One region of the Rahnella selenatireducens genome, then DNA from elsewhere that is predicted to be linked to it. Evidence: predicted binding sites of a transcription regulator. Region 1 holds the regulator's gene; each other region holds the start of a gene.

Evidence for each region. Region 1 encodes CRP, which controls carbon source genes, mostly activating them, when cyclic AMP is high. Its sites were predicted from a motif close to ATGTGANNNNNNTCACAT; they were not measured.
Region 2: rhaB (rhamnulokinase) is a predicted target of CRP. The motif match lies at 3,194-3,211, and genes of this name have one in related genera.
Region 3: bhsA (multiple stress resistance protein BhsA) is a predicted target of CRP. The motif match lies at 2,782-2,799, and genes of this name have one in related genera.
Region 4: garD (galactarate dehydratase) is a predicted target of CRP. The motif match lies at 3,075-3,092, and genes of this name have one in related genera.

Annotation. Positions count from the first base shown of each region.
Region 1 is NZ_JBKEZJ010000006.1:326,301-331,353, forward strand. It holds gene ACLBVC_RS12885 (YccS/YhfK family putative transporter) at 1-2,001, opposite strand, end outside; gene crp (cAMP-activated global transcriptional regulator CRP) at 2,063-2,695, opposite strand; gene ACLBVC_RS12895 (OsmC family protein) at 3,058-3,465, shown strand; gene ACLBVC_RS12900 (LysR substrate-binding domain-containing protein) at 3,467-4,378, opposite strand; gene ACLBVC_RS12905 (MFS transporter) at 4,583-5,053, shown strand, end outside.
Region 2 is NZ_JBKEZJ010000004.1:192,758-197,810, forward strand. It holds gene rhaD (rhamnulose-1-phosphate aldolase) at 1-294, opposite strand, end outside; gene ACLBVC_RS08660 (L-rhamnose isomerase) at 349-1,605, opposite strand; gene rhaB (rhamnulokinase) at 1,602-3,086, opposite strand; gene rhaS (HTH-type transcriptional activator RhaS) at 3,429-4,256, shown strand; gene rhaR (HTH-type transcriptional activator RhaR) at 4,336-5,053, shown strand, end outside.
Region 3 is NZ_JBKEZJ010000001.1:294,001-299,053, forward strand. It holds gene abgT (p-aminobenzoyl-glutamate transporter) at 1-528, shown strand, start outside; gene ACLBVC_RS01415 (oxygenase MpaB family protein) at 531-1,418, opposite strand; gene ACLBVC_RS01420 (TetR/AcrR family transcriptional regulator) at 1,422-2,081, opposite strand; gene ACLBVC_RS01425 (hypothetical protein) at 2,284-2,541, shown strand; gene bhsA (multiple stress resistance protein BhsA) at 2,959-3,216, shown strand; gene bhsA (multiple stress resistance protein BhsA) at 3,384-3,641, shown strand; gene bhsA (multiple stress resistance protein BhsA) at 3,795-4,052, shown strand; gene ACLBVC_RS01445 (MFS transporter) at 4,286-5,053, shown strand, end outside.
Region 4 is NZ_JBKEZJ010000021.1:2,723-7,775, reverse strand. It holds gene ACLBVC_RS22515 (glycerate kinase) at 1-816, opposite strand, end outside; gene garR (2-hydroxy-3-oxopropionate reductase) at 937-1,821, opposite strand; gene garL (2-dehydro-3-deoxyglucarate aldolase) at 1,859-2,629, opposite strand; gene garD (galactarate dehydratase) at 3,281-4,852, shown strand.

The DNA.
Region 1 (5,053 bases):
ACTCAGATGCGAAATTACCCTCCGCAGGTGGCGCTCCATTTCGGTCAGCGGCATATCCGGGTGCAGCTCCGGCGCATTAAATAAGGTGTTCTCACTGCCTGGCCCGTCGTAAAGCAACCGCTGCTGACAGCTTTGCAGCGCGATTTCGCAGGTCTGCAAATACTCCGTCGCCAGCTTTTCCGGCAGCATGTAATGCTCACGGGCGAGAATGGTCATCGCGTTGATGTGCTCAACGACAAACTGACTGTGCGTGACCCACAAACGCATATCCGCCAGATAATGCGAGTTAAAACCGGGTTCCTGCATCGCCTGGCTCAGCGAGGTGAACAGCTTGTTATGCGCCTGATTGACCTGCATTCGGGTGTACGCAAGTTTCGAGGCGTCAGGGTTTTCCTGCAGAATCAGCCGGATGGCATCCTGATAGGTTTCCAGCGCCTGATGGGCGTTCTGGCGCATCAGGCCACTTTGCCATTGCGGCCACAGCCAGATGGTACCGCCGAAGGCCAGCGCACAACCAATCAATGTGTCGATGAGTCGCGGCACCAGAAAATGGATGCCGTTCATTGCCAGCAACTGCAGTGTATAAACGGCGGTGACCGTCATGCCGACCATCGCCAGCCCGTAGTTTTTGCGCAGTACCGTGTAGGAGATCAATGTCACCACCAGCATACAAATCAGCGTGATGCCTTCCGGCATCTCCAGTTTCAGCAATCCGGCGGCAATCAGCAGACCGGCCAGCGTGCCGAGCGCACGGTGCTGGATACGCACACGCGTGGCGTTATAACCGTTCTGGCTGACCAGCATGATCGTCAGCAAAATCCAGTAGGGTTTTGGCAGATTGAAGAACAACCCAAGGCTGCTGCCGATCGCCAGAATCAGACCCAGACGTGCGGCATTGCGCAGGGCCGAGGATTTAAAAGACAGGTAGCTTTTCACCGCAGGCCAGAAAGGCAGGCGCGGCTGGGAGTTCATCAGATCGCGGCGATACAGCGGGCGCTGCGTCCGCAGCAGTCGTGCGATACGGCTGAAATGGTAATAACAGAACTGGCCGACCGGATTCTGCGGGTTCTGCGCCGCAATTTTTTCCAGCGCCGCCAGTTCATTCGCCATGGTGAAACGCTCGGAGAATCGGTGATAAAGAATATCGTCCGCAATCACGCGCAGACGAGCGGAAATTACCTGCGCATTCCGGCGGATCACCGCTTCTGCGTGGCTTTCTTCCACCAGTTTCTGCACTTCTTCCGGCTGATGCAGGCTGACCGTGATGTGTTCCTGCAAATCGAGTGCAACCTGAAAACGCTGGAACAGCCGCTTGTGGTTATTGTGGTGTTCATGATGCGGCAACATATGCAGCTGCTGATAGAGCAACGCAATCAGATCGATGACCTGCTGCTGGCGCTTGAGCAACGGGGGAAGGGCTGTTTCGGGGTCGATATGTTGCGTCAGCAGGCTGTATTTGGCCTCGAAATAATCCGCCAGCTGCAAATACAGCTGGCTGAGCGTTTCGCGCATAGGTTGTTCTTCGGAAATACGGAACCATGCCCAGTTAAACAGCCCGTACCAGGCGGTTCCGGCAGCAAACAGCGCCGGTGCCTGCCACATCGGCCTCACGCCGACCATACTCAGTGTGAAGATGGTGGCCACCAGCGCGCCCGGCAACAGGCGTGCGTGCAGCGGGCTGATTTCGCCGGTGACGCCGAGCAGTAAAGCCAGCGTTAACATGATGAGCGGCAGGGGAATGTGCCAGTTTTCGAGCATCACCTGCAAAAGGATACTGCTGACGGCAAACAGCGAACCGCCGACGATCAGGCGTTTAAAAAAGCGTTTGTGCGGGGTATCGAGACCGGCGACGTTGCAACAGGCCGGGCACAGCGAGAACAGCAGACCCATTTGCAGATTGCCAAACAGCCAGCAAATACCGACAGGCAGGCACAACACCAGCGTCTGGCGCAGCGCGTAGTTAACTTCGGGATGATAGAACAGTCTTCGCCATAGCGTCATGGGTAAAGCTTAGCCCATAAAAAAGGCGCGACAGTCAACTGTCGCGCCAATTTCTGAGGGATTAACGTGTACCGTAAACGACAATCGTTTTACCGTGTGCGGAGATCAGGCTCTGATCTTCCAGCATTTTGAGAATACGTCCGACTGTTTCACGTGAACAACCGACGATTTGGCCGATTTCCTGACGGGTGATCTTGATTTGCATCCCGTCCGGATGGGTCATTGCATCAGGCTGTTTGGCCAGATTAAGCAAAGTTTGCGCGATACGGCCTGTTACGTCGAGGAAGGCAAGGTTGCCGACTTTCTCTGACGTCACTTGCAGACGGTTTGCCATCTGCGCGGAAAGACGCATCAGAATATCCGGGTTTACCTGAATCAGCTGGCGGAATTTTTTATAAGAAATTTCAGCCACTTCGCAGGCAGTTTTAGCACGAACCCAAGCACTGCGTTCCTGCCCTTCTTCGAAGAGTCCCAGCTCGCCGATGAAGTCACCTTGGTTAAGGTATGACAGTATCATTTCTTTGCCTTCTTCATCTTTAATCAGGACGGCAACCGACCCTTTCACGATGTAGTACAGCGTTTCGGCTTTTTCACCCTGGTGAATCAGCGTACTTTTAGAAGGATACTTATGTATATGACAGTGAGACAGGAACCATTCGAGAGTCGGGTCTGTTTGTGGCTTGCCGAGAACCATTTGCTATTATCCTCTGTTGTTATCGCTGCCCAAAATCACAGGGCTCAGAGTTCCCTGTACGGCACTTACTTTAAAAAGCGCCCTTTCAGCATATAACTCCCCAGAAATGCTGCAAGCGGATGTCGGAGTGAAACAGCCTGATTATTGCTGTTAACACCGTGGGTTCTGTTCTTAAACCGCAAAAACCGTCACCGCAATTTACTGGAAAGTATGTTTCGGCTTTGTTTGTAACACAGGTTTGCAATGCTGTCTTCTGTTGTCTCGCTTCAGCATGATGGCGATCGGGTTACGTTGCCAGTTTTTGGGTGAAAGGGTAGTCTGAGGGGAAAATTTGACGAATTTATCCACCGGGAGAAGAGCACATGCACGCACGCGTAAAATGGGTAGAAGGGCTGACGTTTTTAGGTGAGTCAGCGTCGGGCCATCAGATCACAATGGATGGTAATGCGGGCGACAAAGCCCCAAGCCCGATGGAAATGTTGCTGATGTCAGCGGGTGGTTGCAGCGCGATTGATGTGGTGTCTATTTTGCAAAAAGGCCGCAACGACGTGCGTGACTGCGAAGTGAAACTGACGTCTCAGCGCCGTGAAGAAGCGCCGCGTCTGTTCACGCACATCAACCTGCATTTTATCGTCACCGGTAAAGACCTGACGGATAAAATTGTGGAACGCGCGGTCAGCCTTTCTGCGGAAAAATATTGCTCTGTTTCCCTGATGCTGGGCAAAGCCGCGACGATCACCCACAGTTTTGAAGTAGTGAACGCCGAATAAGTCACCACCAGCGATACGACTGGCACTGACTTCGCAGTAAATCCAGAAATCGCCGCGCGGCAAAAGTCAGCGGCGATTTCTGCGAATAAAGCACGCAATATTCCGCCTCTGGCAGCGTATCGATATTGAGCAGGCAAAGCCTGTCCTGCAAGCCGAACGGCGCGCGCATCGCCTTCGCCACAATCGTCAGATAATCCGACTGCAATACCATATTCAGCCCGCACACCACCGAATCCGTTCTTACCGGCGTTTCACCTGCTGGCGCGCTAAAGCCGTTCATTGAAAGCTGAATCTGCTGGTAATAACCCATATCCGTTTCCGGCAACACCCAGCGCGCGCCCTGCAATTCTTCGAGCGTGGTGGCACCTGCCAGCGGATGCCCTTGCCGCGCAATCACGCCAAACGGCGCGCTAAACAGCGGCTCACGCACCAAATCTTCCAGCGGAAAACCCGGCCCGGCGGTTCCGACGGCAAAATCGAGTTTCCCTTCACGCAGCGCCGGTAACAGCGTCGAAAGCTGGCCTTCTTTAATCAGCAGTTTGGACTGGGGAAACTGCGTTTTGAACGCTTCATTGAGAGCCGGAAACACTGTCAGCGCCAGCAGTGATGAAAACCCGATAGCCACCGAACCCTGCGAATACTGATTAATCTGCTGGATCTCATCCGCCGCGCGTTCAAGTTCTTCGAGAATAAACTGCATGCGCTGCGCAAAGGCGCGGCCGGTTTCCGTCAGCGCCATGCCCTGATTGCCGCGCACGATAAGCTGAGTTTCAAGCGTTTGTTCCAGTTCCCGCAAGGTTCTGCTGACCGCCGGCTGGGACTGATTCATCGCCCGCGCTGCGCCGCGAATACTTCCGCTGCGGATAACCTGCTGGAAAACCTTGAGTTGCTGCAATTTCGGTAAATAACGCATGTTGCCTCGCTTGAAAACTCTATCAGTAAAAAGCATCGCCCGCCCAAAAATTGCATCTTATGGCAAACCTGTAAAGCTGATAGCTTCAGATTTGTAATAAATAATACGTTGTTATTCAGTTGATTACGTGATGCATATCGCATTTTACTTTTCGCCCGACAGTGAGAGATTCTGACGCGGTGATAACAAAAAGGGATATCCGCTATGAAAAGTCGTTCCCTGATGATCTTCCTGCTGTTCGTTGGTTATGCGGTGGTGTATATCGACAAAACGGTGATGGGGTTCGCGCTGTTGCCGATTGAGCGGGAATTTAATCTGCAACCGCAGCAGCTGGGTTACATCACCGGCATTTTCTTCCTGGCCTATTCGCTGTTTCAAATTCCCGCTGGCTGGCTGAATGACCGTTTCGGCTACAAGAAAGTGCTCGGCATTTCGCTGTTTTTGCTCGGCGGTTTCGCGCTTTGCTTCGGTTTGCTGGGATTCGGCCTCGGATTGCTGGTGACGTTTCGCTTTCTCTCCGGCGTCGGCCATTCCGGGTATCCGAGTTCCTGCGCCAAAGCGGTAGTTTCCAATTTTGATGTCGGGCAGCGAACTTTTGCGCAATCCATATTGTTGTCATCCGCGGGTCTGGCGATGACCGCCGGGCCGCTGATTGCGGTGTATGCGCTCGATACG
Region 2 (5,053 bases), on a different contig from region 1:
TTTGTCATCGAGCTGAATGACGGTCAGCGCTTCGGCAGGGGCGAGCTGCACGTTGCGGAAGAATTTGCCGGAGCCGGTCACAATGAAATATTCGTTAGCCAGATCCGGCGCGTGCTGGGTCAGTTCAACCTGACGCGGCTGAGCATAAAAATCATTTTTGTACGGTGCCACATCTTCCGGCAGCAGACGCATACTGACGTTGCCGCCGTTGCGCTCATCCCAGCCTTTCAGCCACATATCGGTGGTCGCTTTGACCATGCCCTGTACAAACCACGCGCTAAATAATGTTTTCATCAGTTCTTTCCTGCGAATAAGGTGAATGCTTTTAAGCCATAAATTCTTCGATAATCAGCGTTTTGCCAGCACGCTGGTTTCGTAATGACGAACGGTATCCAGCCACTGACCGCCGACCGGTACGTCGTGGCGCTGGCAATACATGTCCCAGACGGCCTGCCACGGCAGCGATTTTTGTTCTTCCAGCAGGGCCAGACGGGCGGTGTAATCGCCTTTGACTTCCAGTTTTTTCAGCAAGTCGGTCGGTTCCAGCAGCGCTTTCAGCAAGGCTTTTTTCATGTTGCGCGTGCCGATGACCCAGGCGGCGATGCGGTTGATAGAGGCGTCGAAGAAATCCAGCCCGATATGCACGCGGTTGAACAGGTTATGGCGCACAATTTCGCTGGCGATGGCCTGCGTTTCGTCATCCAGCAGCACGACGTGGTCGCTGTCCCAGCGCACCGGACGGCTGACGTGCAGCAGCAGGCGCGGCACATACAACATCGCCGCCGAGATTTTGTCGGAGATCACTTCGGTCGGATGGAAATGCCCGGCATCGAGGCACAGCGCGGTGCCGCGGCTGGCGGCGTAGCCCAGATAGAATTCGTTGGAGCCGACGGTGTAGCTTTCAGAGCCGATGCCGAAAAGTTTGCTTTCGACGGCGTCGATGTGCTCGGTGATATCAAACTTCTCGGCAATCACTTCGTCGAGCGCACTCATCAGGCGCTGGCGCGGTGCCAGACGATCCACGGTGACATCTTTCATGCCGTCCGGAACCCAGATATTCATGACGGAAGGTGTGCCCAGCGCACGGCCAAAGGAGGCGGAAACGCGGCGGCTGGCCTGGCAATGTTCAATCCAGAACTGGCGGATTTCCGGGTTGGCGCTGGAGAGCGTGAAGCCATCCGCACTCATCGGATGCGAGAAACAGGACGGGTTAAAATCCAGACCCAGTTTGTTTTTCTTCGCCCAGTCTACCCAGGCGGTAAAATGTTTTGGTTCGATTTCATTGCGCGGAACCGGTTTATCGGATTCCAGATAAATAGCGTGCAGGTTCAGACGATTAGGTCCGGGGATCATTGAGATCGCCAGTTCTAAATCCGCCCGCAGTTGCTGTGCATTTCGCGCTTTGCCCGGGTAATTCCCGGTCGCCTGAATACCGCCGGTCAGCCCGCCTTCCGGATTTTCAAAACCCGCGACGTCATCCCCCTGCCAGCAATGAATTGAAACCGGCAAGGTATCGAGTTGTTTAATTGCGGCTTCGGCATCAATGCCCAGTTGGGCAAAACGTTCTTTAGCAAGCGTCCATGCGTTGTCGATAGATGAAGTCATACTGCGAGCTCCTCATTGGCGTGACAGAGCGCCTGGAATCGGCGCCAGTGAATTGGGAAATCCTCGTGAATACGGGGGAGGTAATGGCGTTGCTCGAAATTCGTGGCGACAATGCGACGAAATTCAGCGGCGTCTTTTACGGCATCAAGGGCCATCAGCTGGCAGCCGATATTGCCAAGCGTGGAGGCTTCAACCGGCCCGGCGCTGACGTTTACTTCGCAGGTGTCGGCGCAAAGCTGGTTCAGGAACTGGTTCTGACTGCCACCACCGACAATGTGTATGTCGCGAAGCGGTTCGCCTTGCAGCGTCGCCAGTTGCACGGAAACCTGCCGGTAAAGCATGGCGAGGCTGTCGAAAATGCAACGCGCCAGTTCAGCCGGTGAGTTTGGAACTGCTTCTCCCGCCTGTTCGCAGGCTTCGCGGATGGCGGCGACCATCGACGGCGGATTAATAAAGCGCTCTTCGTTAGGGTTAATCAGATAGGTGAACGGCGGGACGTTTTTGGCCAGCGTAATTAATGAAGGCAGATCCTGAACATTCAGTTCGCGGCAGACGCGCTGGAACAGCCATAGCCCCATGATATTGCTCAGTACGCGATAGCTGCCGTTGATGCCGCCTTCATTGGTGACATTATCGTGCAGCGCGCCGGCGTGATTGAACGCTTTCGGGCTTTCGATGCCCATCAGCGACCAGGTGCCGGAGCTGATATAGGCGCTGTGTGTGCCAGTGAGCGGAGCTGCGACGACTGCGCTGGCGGTGTCATGCGTGGCGACACTGAAAACGGGCACACTGCGGCCGCGCGGGCTGTGCCACAGGCCGGGAGAATGGCCGGGCTGGCTCGGTTTTGTCAGCCAGTGGCGCGGAACACCCGCCAGTTTCAGCAGATCTTCATCCCAGTCGCCGGTGGCAATATTCAGCATCTGCGTGGTGCTGGCGTTGGTGTATTCCTGATTCAGTTTTCCGGTGAGACGGTAAAGGAAATAATCCGGGATCATCAGCAGATGCGCGGCTTTCTTCACGACCTCAGGCTGTTGTTCGCTCAATGCCCGCAACTGGTACAGCGTATTGAACGGCATAAACTGGATACCGGTTTTCTGATAAATCGCTTCGCGGCTCAGTTGTTGTTCCATGCGTGCCATCACGCCTTCGGTGCGGTTGTCACGGTAGGAAACGGGCTGCCCCACGCGATGGCCCTGCTCATCAATCAGGACAAAATCCACGCCCCAGGTATCAATGCCGATACCGTCGAGCTGAATGCCGGATGCATCCAGACGGTTCAGCCCTTCGAGAATGTGTTTCTCCAGCACATCGAGATCCCAGGTTTCGTGACCGTCAATGTGAATCAGGTTATTGGGAAAACGGTGAATTTCTTTCAGCGTCAGCGTTGCTGCCGGGTCTGCATCGTGGCGTGTAAACGTCGCCAGCATTACCCGGCCGCTGGAAGCGCCGAGGTCAATAGCGGCAAGATGGTGAGTTCTCATAGCGGCCATTCCTTATTGAATATGCGGCCAGTGTAGGGGAGGCGTTGCGGGGTCACCTTCCGGTGATTGCCACCGGTTTTGACGGGATGGCAGCATTAAAAAGGTAGATGCGAGGCAGATCACAGATCAGCCGAAAGCTGCCTCTGGCGAGGTTTTGCAAACGGGGATGCGAGCGGGGCGGGCGACTGTGATCTTCGCCGCAGATCTGTTGCGTGATGGGGTGAATCTTAAAAATCTGACCGTTTATGACGTTTTTCACGCCGCCGTTTGAAGGTAAGAACGGCACGCGCAGGGTAGGGTTGTTTTCCGAAGCATCATGATTTCCTGAAACGGAGGCGATAAATGACGTTACTGAAGGGTGATGATTATTTTGCGGCACCTGAGCTGACTGTGACGGTTGAGCGACGTCTTCCGCAAGACGTTTTCCCGGAGCATTACCACGATTTCCACGAGATTATGCTGGTGGAAAGCGGATCGGGCGTGCACATCTTTAATGACAATCCGTATACCCTGACCGCCGGAACGGTGTGTTTTGTCCGTGCCAGCGATCATCATCTGTTTGAAAACGTGGATAACCTGCGGCTAACGAATGTACTTTTCCGTTCGCCAAAAGCGTTTCGCTTTATTCAGGACGTCGGCCATTTTCTGCCGCAGGAGCATCACTACCAGTCGCAGATCCACTGGCAGCTCAGCCCGTGCGTGCTGCATCAGGTTCTGCACTGTATCGCGCAGCTTGAATCACTGCCCGCCAGCGTGGAAATGGAACATATCGCCACGCGTGAAAGTCTGTTCCTACAGTTGTTGATCCTGCTTTATCAGGACTGTTTCCAGCCACAATTGCGAGATACCTCGGAAAACAGGGTTAACCAACTTTTGCAATGGCTCCAGTCACATTACAGTGAGGACGTTAACTGGACCGAGGCCGCCGAACGTTTTTCGCTGGCGCTGCGTACACTGCACCGGCAGATGAAGCATTACACCGGCATGACGCCTCAGCGATATCTTAACCGCCTGCGCTTGCTGGAAGCCCGCCGTCGTTTACACCACAGCGATCAGAGCATTACGGATATCGCTTATGCTTGCGGGTTCAGTGACAGTAACCATTTCTCGACGCAGTTCCGTCGGGAATTTTCGGTGTCGCCAAAACTCATGCGTGATCAGCTACGTTAAGCGGTGCCTCTTGTGCGTTCAGGTTTTTGCCTGAGCCGCCTCGTTTATCTTGCCGTCAAACGGGTATGGGATTGCTGCTATGTCTTTAAGACTCAATAAAAATGACCTCTTTCTGACCGGGATGAACTCGGTCGTGGTAGAAGAGCGCCATCCGCAGGCGGATTTCCCGACCCATGACCATGATTTCGATGAACTGGTGATCGTCTGGCGTGGTAACGGCATGCATATCTGGAACGATATTCCCTATCCCATTACCTGCGGCGACCTGTTTTACATCAACGCCAGAGATCGGCACAGCTATGAATCGGCCAATGAACTGGCGCTTGATAATGTGCTGTTTTGCCGCGAACGTTTCCGGCTGGAAGCTGACTGGGCGCAATTATTGCCGGGCGAAAATGCCAGCCAGGAACAGCGTTACTGGCGGCTGAGCACGCTCGGGATGTCCGTTTTGCGCGATAAAGTGGATGAGCTGGCGAAGGAATGTATGAAATCCGAGCCGCTGTCTGTTCAGTTGAGTGAGGCGTTGCTGATGCAACTGGCGCTGCTTTTGCTGCGCTTCCGGCACCGTCCGGACAGCGGCGCGTTGCCCGACGCACATCAGCTGGATTTATTGCTTATGGCGCTGCGGGCAGGCATTGCCGAACCGTTCAATCTGGAGACGTTTTGTCAGCAACATCAGCTGAATCCCCGCAGTCTGCGGACGTTATTCAAGCAACATACCGGGCTGAGTGTGATGAGTTATTTGCGCCAGCTCAGGTTGTGCCGGGCGATGAGCCTGCTGCGTTATGGCAACATGG
Region 3 (5,053 bases), on a different contig from region 1:
CCGGATTTACTGGTTGATCCGATGAAGTCTATGGCCGGTTTTATCGTGATGGTGTTCCCGCTCTCCCAGTTTGTGGCGTTTTTCAACTGGAGCAATATGGGGAAATTTATGGCGATCGGGCTGACAGATGTGCTGGAAAATCTTGGCATGACCGGTATTCCGGCGTTCCTCGGGCTGATTTTCCTGTCGGCGTTGCTGTGTATGTTTATCGCCAGCGGCTCGGCGATCTGGTCAATTCTGGCACCGATTTTCGTACCGATGTTTATGCTGCTGGGGTTCCATCCGGCATTCGCGCAGATCGTATTCCGCGTTGCCGATTCCTCAGTGATCCCGCTGGCACCGATGTCGCCATTTGTGCCGCTGTTCCTCGGATTCCTCCAGCGGTACAACAAAGAGGCGAAACTCGGTACCTATTACTCGCTGGTGCTGCCGTACCCGATTGTATTTTTCGTGGTGTGGCTGCTGATGCTGGTCGGCTGGTATCTGCTGGGTTTACCGATCGGACCGGGCGTTTATCCGCATTTATAAATTCAGGAAGGTAAGCGGCCCATGCGGCGCATCGCGCGATGCCATGAGCCGTTTCTTACCGCCCAGCGCAGAACAGCGGCAATGCGGCGGGTGCCAAAACGAATCGTTTTGCGCTTAACCGGGGAAAGGGAAATCCCCAGTTGTTCCGCCGCCCAACCGGGCAAAAGCTCGATACCGGCCTGAATCATCAGGCTGCCGACCGGTTTAGCCAGACGACTTGGCGCTGGCGCATTACGCAATAACCGCACGACTTCCCGCGTTCTTTCATCGCAGCGTAATTGCGGCCGCATGGCCTGCAAATAGGCTTCTACTGCCGCAACGCTGTCAGGCACATTCACCGCCCCGAGGCTTTCTGCCACGCGGGCAAATTCCTGATAATAGCGGTCCTGTCCGGCTGAACTGAGTGAGGGATTGCGGTAACACAGATGAGATTGCAGAAAGCTGTACGCTTCCGCGACGTGTACCCAGACCAGTAAATCCGGGTCGCTGGCAGCGTAAGGCGTGCCGTACGCATCGGTGCCGGTCACGTGAAGATGAATGGATTTTACTTTTTCGATGAGCGCAGTAGCATCACGGGTCGGGGCAAATGTCGTTCCGGAAATAAACTGACTGGTGCGGCGCAGGCGGCCCAGCATGTCTTCGCGAAATGAGGAGTGATCCCAGACACCGGCGAGCGCCAGCGGGTGAAGCATTTGCAGCAGCAAGGCACTCACACCACCGCAAAGCATCGAAGAAAAGTCTCCGTGAATTCGCCAGGTTACGCTTTCAGGGCCAAACAGCCCCGGATCGCCCGTCGGATTCTCGAAGTCTATGCCGCCTAACGCCAGGCCCGAAATACTCAGCACCTGGCGTTCTATTCTCTTTCTTAATAACTGACGAAAATCGGACATTCGTTAATGCGCAGCAGTGATTTGCACGGTGTTTTTTGTCAGTTCCGGCCACAGATTCATGACTACGTCGATGAGACGATTAAGCTCAGCCGCCGTTGCGCCATCGCGCGCCTGGACAGAGAAACCCTGAATGGTACAGGCGAGGTATTTCGCCAACAGGGCACTGTCAGTCACAGTGGCCAGATTGTCGCTTTCTTTCTGTTTCTCGAAATATTCGAACAATGTCCTTTCCTGCGACAGGTGGTGCTCACGCAGCATTTCGGCAATATCCGCAGAGGATGAAGACATCCCGGACGATGCGCTGATCATGAAGCAACCGCTTGGCGTATCGCAATCAGTAAACAGGTTTGCAATCGCACGTAAATACTGGTCAATCGCCTGTTCAACGGACAAATCAGGTCTGCTCAGCAGACAGCGTCCTTTTTCGTAAAAATTTTTAACGTAGTGCTCAACGGCTGCTCGGAAAAGCCCTTCTTTATTACCGAATTCGGCATACAAAGTTGGCGCTTTTGCACCGGTTGCTTCGACCAAATCAGCTAATGAAGTGGCCTCGTAACCATGGCGCCAGAATAAATTCAGGGCCTTACTCAGAGCAGTTCCACGGTCGAACTGTTTTGGGCGACCGCGACTTTTCCGGACCAAAGCCGTCTGTTCAGTGCTCATACACCCTCCTTCCATCACCCTTGTGATAATGGTTATAAAAATTGTTTTTAGAAATAACTTAACGATCATTATTAAAAATAGTTGCGCACAAGTCCAGCGGAGTTTATCATTTAATTATCGAGCGATAAGAAAATCACTCACACCCGCAAAGCTGCACAGCTATAAGCGCTTTATAAAAGCAAAATACCCAGGACGAAACATCATGAGTAACTTCAAAATCCTTCTTGCAGTTCTGGCATTAACCGCTGTACCGGTTGCCAATGTTGCCGCACAGCAGGTTATCATGATGCCAGTACAGAGTCAGGAAGTGGCGATGGTCAATGTGACCGGTGACAGTAACTTCTGTAACCCGGCAACCTGTACGAACAAAAAAGTCGTGCAGGGCCGTATTTCCACTTCTCCAACTCAGCCACCTGCACCGATGACTTCAGGTCATAAACCGGCTTCCATTTACTACTAAGGAAACCGGCCACTGACGACAGAATGTCAGAGCAGGAATAATGATAAGGCGGCATTTGCTGCCTTATCTTTTTTCTAAGCCGCCCCTAGTTTTAACACCCTCTCCCGCCGGAACCAACCATTAACTTAGCGATCATTAAAGATTCATTCAGCACAATATTGGATAAGCCCGTACTCTATCTGTCAGGCGAATCATTTTAAAAACAAAAATTTAACAAAACCAAAACAACAATGCATTTTGGTGTGATGTTCGTCACAGCACAATAAGTTAACGCTCATTAAAAAAACATCTTGCACAAACTCTCAACACCCTTTACCATTTACTTATCGAACGTTAAGTAATAAATAACGTTGACCGAATAGCGGGGCTGCCGAAAACGTCACCCCAGACAAAAATTAACGAACAGGAATACAAATCATGAAAACTATCGCAATGACAATCGCTGCTCTGACACTTGCTACCGCATCTTTCTCTGCTCTGGCAGCCACTGAAGTTCAGTCCGCTCCAGCAGGCGAACAAACTATCGGGACTATCAGCGCTTCTTCAAACGGTAACCTGACGACTTTGCAGTCAAAACTGAATGCGAAAGCGACTGAAGCCGGTGCAACCTCATACCGCATCATCGGTGCCTCTGGTGAAAACCACATGTACGGTACTGCTGAGCTGTACAAATAAGTACAGAGATAGGGGTTAGCAGATTGTTCCGCACAATTAGTTAACGATTAATAAATAATTAAGTTGCACAGAATGTGATCCAGGTCTAAGATTTAATTATCGAACGTTAACAAATAACGTCTGACCTAAACCACCTGCTGATAAACAGATTAAACAGGAAGACCATTATGAAAAGCATCACCATGACATTAGCTGCAATTGCCCTTGCTACCGCTTCATTTTCAACTCTGGCGGCCACTGAAGTTCAGTCAGCACCAGAAGGCCAACAGGCAATCGGTGTGGTAAGTGCTTCTTCAAGCAATGATTTGTCCAGCCTGCAAAACAAGCTGAACGCTAAAGCGAACGAAGCCGGTGCAAGTTCATACCGCATCATAGGTGCTTCAGGTGAAAACCACCTGTACGGTACTGCTGAGCTGTATAAATAAGCACGAAGTACGATTTGATAAAGGGTAAAGCAGCATTTAGTTAACGATTAATAAGCTAGATGTTGTATCGGACAGAAGACAGCCTTGCACATTAAATGAACGTTGATGACAACGCCGGGCAAAGCTCAGATAAACGAAATCGAGGAAACTATCATGAAAAATATCACTATGACTCTCGCTGCCATCGTACTGGCCACTGCTTCATTCTCTACTCTGGCAGCGACTGAAGTTCAGTCTGCACCAGCCGGTCAGCAAGCAATCGGTGTGGTAAGCGCCTCTTCAGGTAACAATTTATCCAGCCTGCAGAACAAACTGAATGCAAAAGCCAGTGAAGCCGGTGCAAGCTCATACCGCATCATCGGTGCATCCGGTGACAACCATCTGTACGGTACAGCTGAACTGTACAAATAAGAGTCCTTAGTAGTAAGCAGAAGAGGCGGCATTTGCCGCCTTTTTCGTGTCTGCGATTTATGATTTTTTGAATTGACCATGCAACCCCTTCTCTTTGTGCTACATTTTTCTTCTCTCTCCGAAAAAGTATGCATTCCCAATGTAACGAACGCTCATCACTGACAGCTTGTTCCTTCTCTGCGTTGCCTCCCGGCAATACGGAGATTCCTGTTATTTCGATGAGAATATCGTCCATGAATTCGTTATTGATTGCGCTGATACACGCACTGCGTCGCCATCGCTGGCTGCGGCTTTTAGGTTGTGCCTTCATTTTATCGTCACTGGGAAATGGCCTGACCCAAGTGGTGGTTTTTGGTCAACTGCTGCGCTGGCACGCTTCCCCGTCAGTTCTCACTCTGGCTTATCTTCTTGCAATGCTTCCGGGCTTTTTGGGCAGTATGTGGGGCGAACGCCTTTGCAGAAGAATTCCGCCAGTCAGGGTACTGATTCTTTCTGAAATGCTCGGATTGCTGGCGCTGATTTTCCCGCTCTATGGTTTGCTTTCGCACAATATTCCCGCGCTGCTGGCTGTGCAGTCAGCCGAAGCACTGTTTACAGGAATGAGCTATCCGGCACTGACACTTCTATTTAAGCGCGGGTTGAGCACAGAAGAACTGCCTGCTGCGACGGCGATGGAAACACTGATCTTCGCTTCTCAGGTTTTGCTCGGCACGGGAGCAGGCATTTTGCTGTTCGATGTTGTGTCACCCCTCTCACTTCTGGCTCTGGATGGAATAAGCTTTGCAGGTTCAGCCAGCTTACTACTGGGAACTTCAGCAGTATTTCATCGACTTCATCACAATGAATCCCTGCCGACGACAGCTGAATCACCGGCGAAATGGCGAAATTTTTCTCCCATACAAAAACACAGCGTATTGCTGCTGCCGGCTCTCGCTGCGGTAGGTTCCCCTGCAATGGCGTTACTGCCTGCACTGGCCCAGCAAATCAGGCCGGATGAAACC
Region 4 (5,053 bases), on a different contig from region 1:
GACAATCTCAATGCCCTGACGAAGTTCAGCATGGCAAAATCCGAACAACGCCGCGCCCATTCCGCCTGCTGCACCAGCACCCGGCACATGCTCAACGTCGATGCCCAGATCCTTTTTGATCACCCGCGCATAATGATGCAGATAGCCGTCGAGCTGTTCGATCATTTCCGGCGTCGCGCCTTTTTGCGGCCCGAAGATCGCAGAGGCGCCGTCTTTTCCGGTCAGCGGATTGGTGACGTCACAGGCCACTTCGAAGCGGCATTTTTTAATTCTGGGATCCAGTTCGCTGATATCGATACGATGCAGTTTTTCCAGCTCGCCCCCACCCTGACCAATTTGCTTGCCTTCTTTGGTCAGCAGTTTTGCGCCCAGCGCCTGCATCATGCCTGCCCCGCCATCATTGGTGGCGCTGCCGCCGATGCCAATAATGCAATGCTTCACGCCATGGTCGAGCGCAGAATGGATAAGCTCGCCCGTGCCGAAAGAGGTGGTCTTCAGGGGATTGCGCTGCGCGGCAGGCACACTTTCCAGCCCGCTGGCAGCCGCCATTTCAATGAAAGCGATTTTTTCATCCCCGGATAGCCCGAAGAAAGCCTCAAGCGGCGTGCCCAGCGGCCCGGTGACAGTCACCTTAACCACGCGGCCTCCGGTCGCCGCCACCATCGCTTCGACGGTGCCTTCGCCGCCGTCAGCAACCGGCAGCTTGACGTACTCCGCTTCGGGGAAAATCTCACGGAAGCCACTCTCGATGGCTTTTGCCACATCCAAAGCCGACAAACTTTCTTTGTATGAATCCGGTGCGATCACTATTTTCATAAAGTCATTACCTTCATAAACTGCACGCGCCGATGTGGAAAAGCGTCCTGTCAGTTTTGCATCCTGCCTGAAGGGAAACGCGGCCTGTTTGACGATTTTCGGCCACGTTGCCACCGCAGACTAACGGGTAACTTCAACCTTCGCTAAGGTTTCATAATAGCGTGCAATGGCGCTATGGTCAGATTGCCCGTGACCATCCGCTTTCAGTGCCTGCATCATTTCCATGACCAGCGAGGTCAGAGGCAGCTGCGCGCCGACGCCATGAGAAGTGTCCAGCGCATTGGCTAAGTCTTTGATATGCAGATCGATGCGGAACCCCGGTTTGAAGTTGCGATCCATCACCATCGGCGCTTTTGCTTCCAGAACCGTACTTCCCGCCAGACCCCCGCGAATCGCCTGGAAAACTAAATCAGGATCTACGCCTGCTTTGGTCGCCAGAACCAGCGCTTCGGACATCGCCGCAATGTTCAGCGCCACAATGACCTGATTAGCCAGTTTGGTGACGTTACCCGCGCCGATATCACCGGTATGCACCACGGAACCGGCCATGGATTTCATGATTTCATAACATTTTTCGAAGACCGCTTTGTCGCCGCCGACCATAACAGACATGGTGCCATCGATGGCTTTCGGTTCGCCGCCGGAAACCGGCGCGTCGAGCATCGCGATTTCTTTCGCGGCCAGCGCCTGGCTGATTTCACGGCTCGCCAGCGGTGCGATAGAACTCATGTCGATGAAAATCGTGCCCGGACGCGCGCCTTCAATCAGACCATGTTCACCCAGCGCCACTTCTTTAACCTGCGGTGAATTCGGCAGCATGGTGATGATGACGTCAGACAGCGCCGCAACGGCTTTCGGTGTTTCCGCGGACGTTGCGCCCAGTTTCACCACTTCGCCGACCGCGTCCTGATTACGGTCCATCACGACAACCTCATAACCTGCTTTCAGCAAGTTTTTGCTCATAGGTTTGCCCATGATGCCTAAACCAATAAAGCCAATTTTCATTCGGGTATCCTCTTTATATTAATGTGATGAGACCGGTTCACTTGGTGAAGCGATCGCACAGCGCCTGCGTACCAGCGCGGAAAACGCCTAAATCACTGCCAACGGCAACAAAGGTTGCGCCCCAGTCCAGATAGCGACGTGCGTCCGCTTCAACCGGTGCCAGAATGCCGCTGGCCTTGCCGTGTGCTTTTGCACGTTCAAAAATGTGACGGATTGCCGCCTGAACTTCCGGGTGCCCGGCATTACCGAGATGCCCCATGGCCGCGGCCAGATCGCTCGGGCCGACAAAGATGCCGTCGATGCCGTCAACGGCCGCAATCGCATCAAGGTTGTCGACGCCTTGCTGACTTTCGATCTGCACCATCACCGCGATGTTGTCGTTAATACTGGTGAAATAATCCGGCACGGTGCCGAACATATTGCTGCGGTGAGAAACCGAAACGCCGCGGATCCCCGCTGGCGGATAACGGGTAGAAGCCACGGCGCGTTCAGCCTGTTCCCGCGTTTCAACGAACGGGATCAGGAAGTTGTAGAAACCGATATCCAGCAGGCGTTTGATGACGACCGGATCATTAAATTGCGGGCGCACAACCGGCGCACTGCGGCTGCCTTTCAGCGCCATCAGCTGCGGAACAAACGTCGTCACATCATTCGGCGCGTGTTCGCCATCAAGCAGCAGCCAGTCAAAACCCGCCACACCGAGCACTTCTGTGGAGATCGGGTTGCACAGCGCTGACCAGCAGCCAATCAGGGTTTTCCCTTGTAATAAGTCCTGGCGGAACCGGTTTGGAATCATTTGATTACTCATCTCTAACCTCGTTATGGAGCGGGAGCCGGAGTGTCCGGAAAACCCGCCATCGCAATTTACTGTTTTCGAGTTTCAGACGTTTAGGTTCAGCAGCATCGGGCCGGAGCTGAACTCTCATGTTGTACATCACACTATTTATGCAGAATTCTTCGCAGGAAAAAATCAGTTTTGGAATACCATTTTATTTTTATATCATCTATTATTCCCTGCGAAAAATACTTATATATCACCCATATTCTGTGCATTTATCCTTCCCTTAAATTAACTCACAGGGTATTCCACACCGCCTCCGGAGAGCCAATACAGTATAAAAAACAGGGCTCAAAATAACACTGTGCAATCGCACAAGAATGAACGATGTAATTGTGACTATTCTTTTGCATCCACACATCCGCATGGGAGGAGAATCACAGATTGTGAAGACCTGATATCCCCGCAAAACAAAGGGTGATATTCATCACATTTAATCTGTCACCTGCCCCACAGAATGACGCTCTGCGGGCAAAAAGCTAGTCAGTTGCACAATGAGCTTCCGCCATCAGTCCTTTATAATGAACTCCCTCTTCCGTACGGACAGCCAGAGTGTCAGCGTAACGTTCAGAGAATTACCTGAAGCCTTCTTTCGGGATATTTAATAAAGCGGAGACAGTTATGTCACGTAATAAAGATAAAGAACATGCTACCGAAGCGCTTTTTATAAAGGTTCACGAAAGCGATAACGTTGCTATTATTGTTAATGACAATGGTTTAAAGGCCGGCACCCGATTTTCTAACGGTCTGGAATTAATTGAGCATATCCCGCAAGGCCATAAGGTGGCTTTAACCCCTATTGCGAAAGGCGGCGATATAATTCGTTATGGTGAAGTCATTGGTTACGCCGTTCGGGATATTGCGCAGGGCGGCTGGATTGATGAATCCCTGGTAGAGCTGCCGGTTGCGCCGGAACTCAACAGCCTGCCACTGGCGACACGCGTCCCGCAACCGTTGCCGCCGCTGGAAGGTTACACCTTTGAAGGTTATCGCAATGCCGACGGCAGCGTTGGCACAAAGAACCTTCTGGGGATCACCACCAGCGTTCACTGCGTGGCGGGCGTGGTGGATTACGTGGTGAAAATCATCGAGCGTGATTTATTGCCCAAATTCCCCAATGTTGACGGCGTTGTCGCGCTCAATCACCTTTACGGCTGCGGCGTGGCAATCAACGCGCCCGCGGCCATTGTGCCGATCCGCACTATCCACAATCTGGCGCTGAACCCGAATTTTGGCGGAGAAGTGATGGTCGTCGGGCTGGGTTGCGAGAAATTGCAGCCGGAACGCCTGCTGGAAGGCACGCCGGACGTGCAGGCGATTTCGCTCGATGACACCCACATCGTACGCTTGCAGGATGAACAGCACGTCGGCTTCCAGTCGATGGTGGACGATATTCTTACCGTCGCGCAGTTCCATCTGGAACGCCTGAACCGCCGTCAGCGCGAAACCTGTCCGGCGTCGGATTTGGTCGTCGGCACACAATGTGGCGGCAGCGACGCATTCTCCGGCGTTACGGCGAATCCGGCAGTCGGCTTTGCATCTGACCTGCTGGTACGCTGCGGCGCGACCGTGATGTTCTCCGAAGTCACCGAAGTGCGCGACGCCATCCATCTGCTGACACCACGCGCGGCTGACGTGGATGTCGGGAAACGCCTGCTGGAAGAAATGGCCTGGTACGATAATTACCTGTCGATGGGCCAGACCGATCGCAGCGCCAACCCGTCGCCGGGCAACAAAAAAGGCGGTCTGGCGAACGTGGTCGAAAAAGCGCTCGGCTCGATTGCCAAATCCGGCACCAGCGCTATCTCGGAAGTTCTGTCCCCCGGACAGCGTCCGACGAAAAAAGGCCTGATCTACGCCGCCACGCCTGCCAGCGATTTTGTCTGCGGTACGCAGCAACTGGCGTCAGGTATTACCGTGCAGGTGTTCACCACCGGTCGCGGTACGCCCTACGGCCTGCTGGCGGTTCCGGTCATTAAGATGGCAACGCGCACCACGCTGGCAAACCGCTGGCATGACCTGATGGACATCAACGCAGGCACGATTGCCACCGGCGATGCCACCATCGAAGACGTCGGCTGGGAGTTGTTCCGCTTTATTCTGGATATCGCCAGCGGCCGTAAGAAAACCTGGTCAGACACCTGGGGTATCCACAATGCCCTCGCCGTATTCAACCCGGCACCGGTGACCTGAGTTCTAAGATTTCAGGAAGATTTTACCCATCAGTTTTCTGGTGGGTAAAATTTTATTATCTTTAAAAACATCAATTCCTCTTAACTCTTTATCCCTTTGTGATCTCCCTCTCGCTTACTTCTTCCAGATAAGTTTACCTTTGCCTGAATTTTAATAATCAATTGATTTAATTGTATTTATTACAATTATGAGTATTTAAAA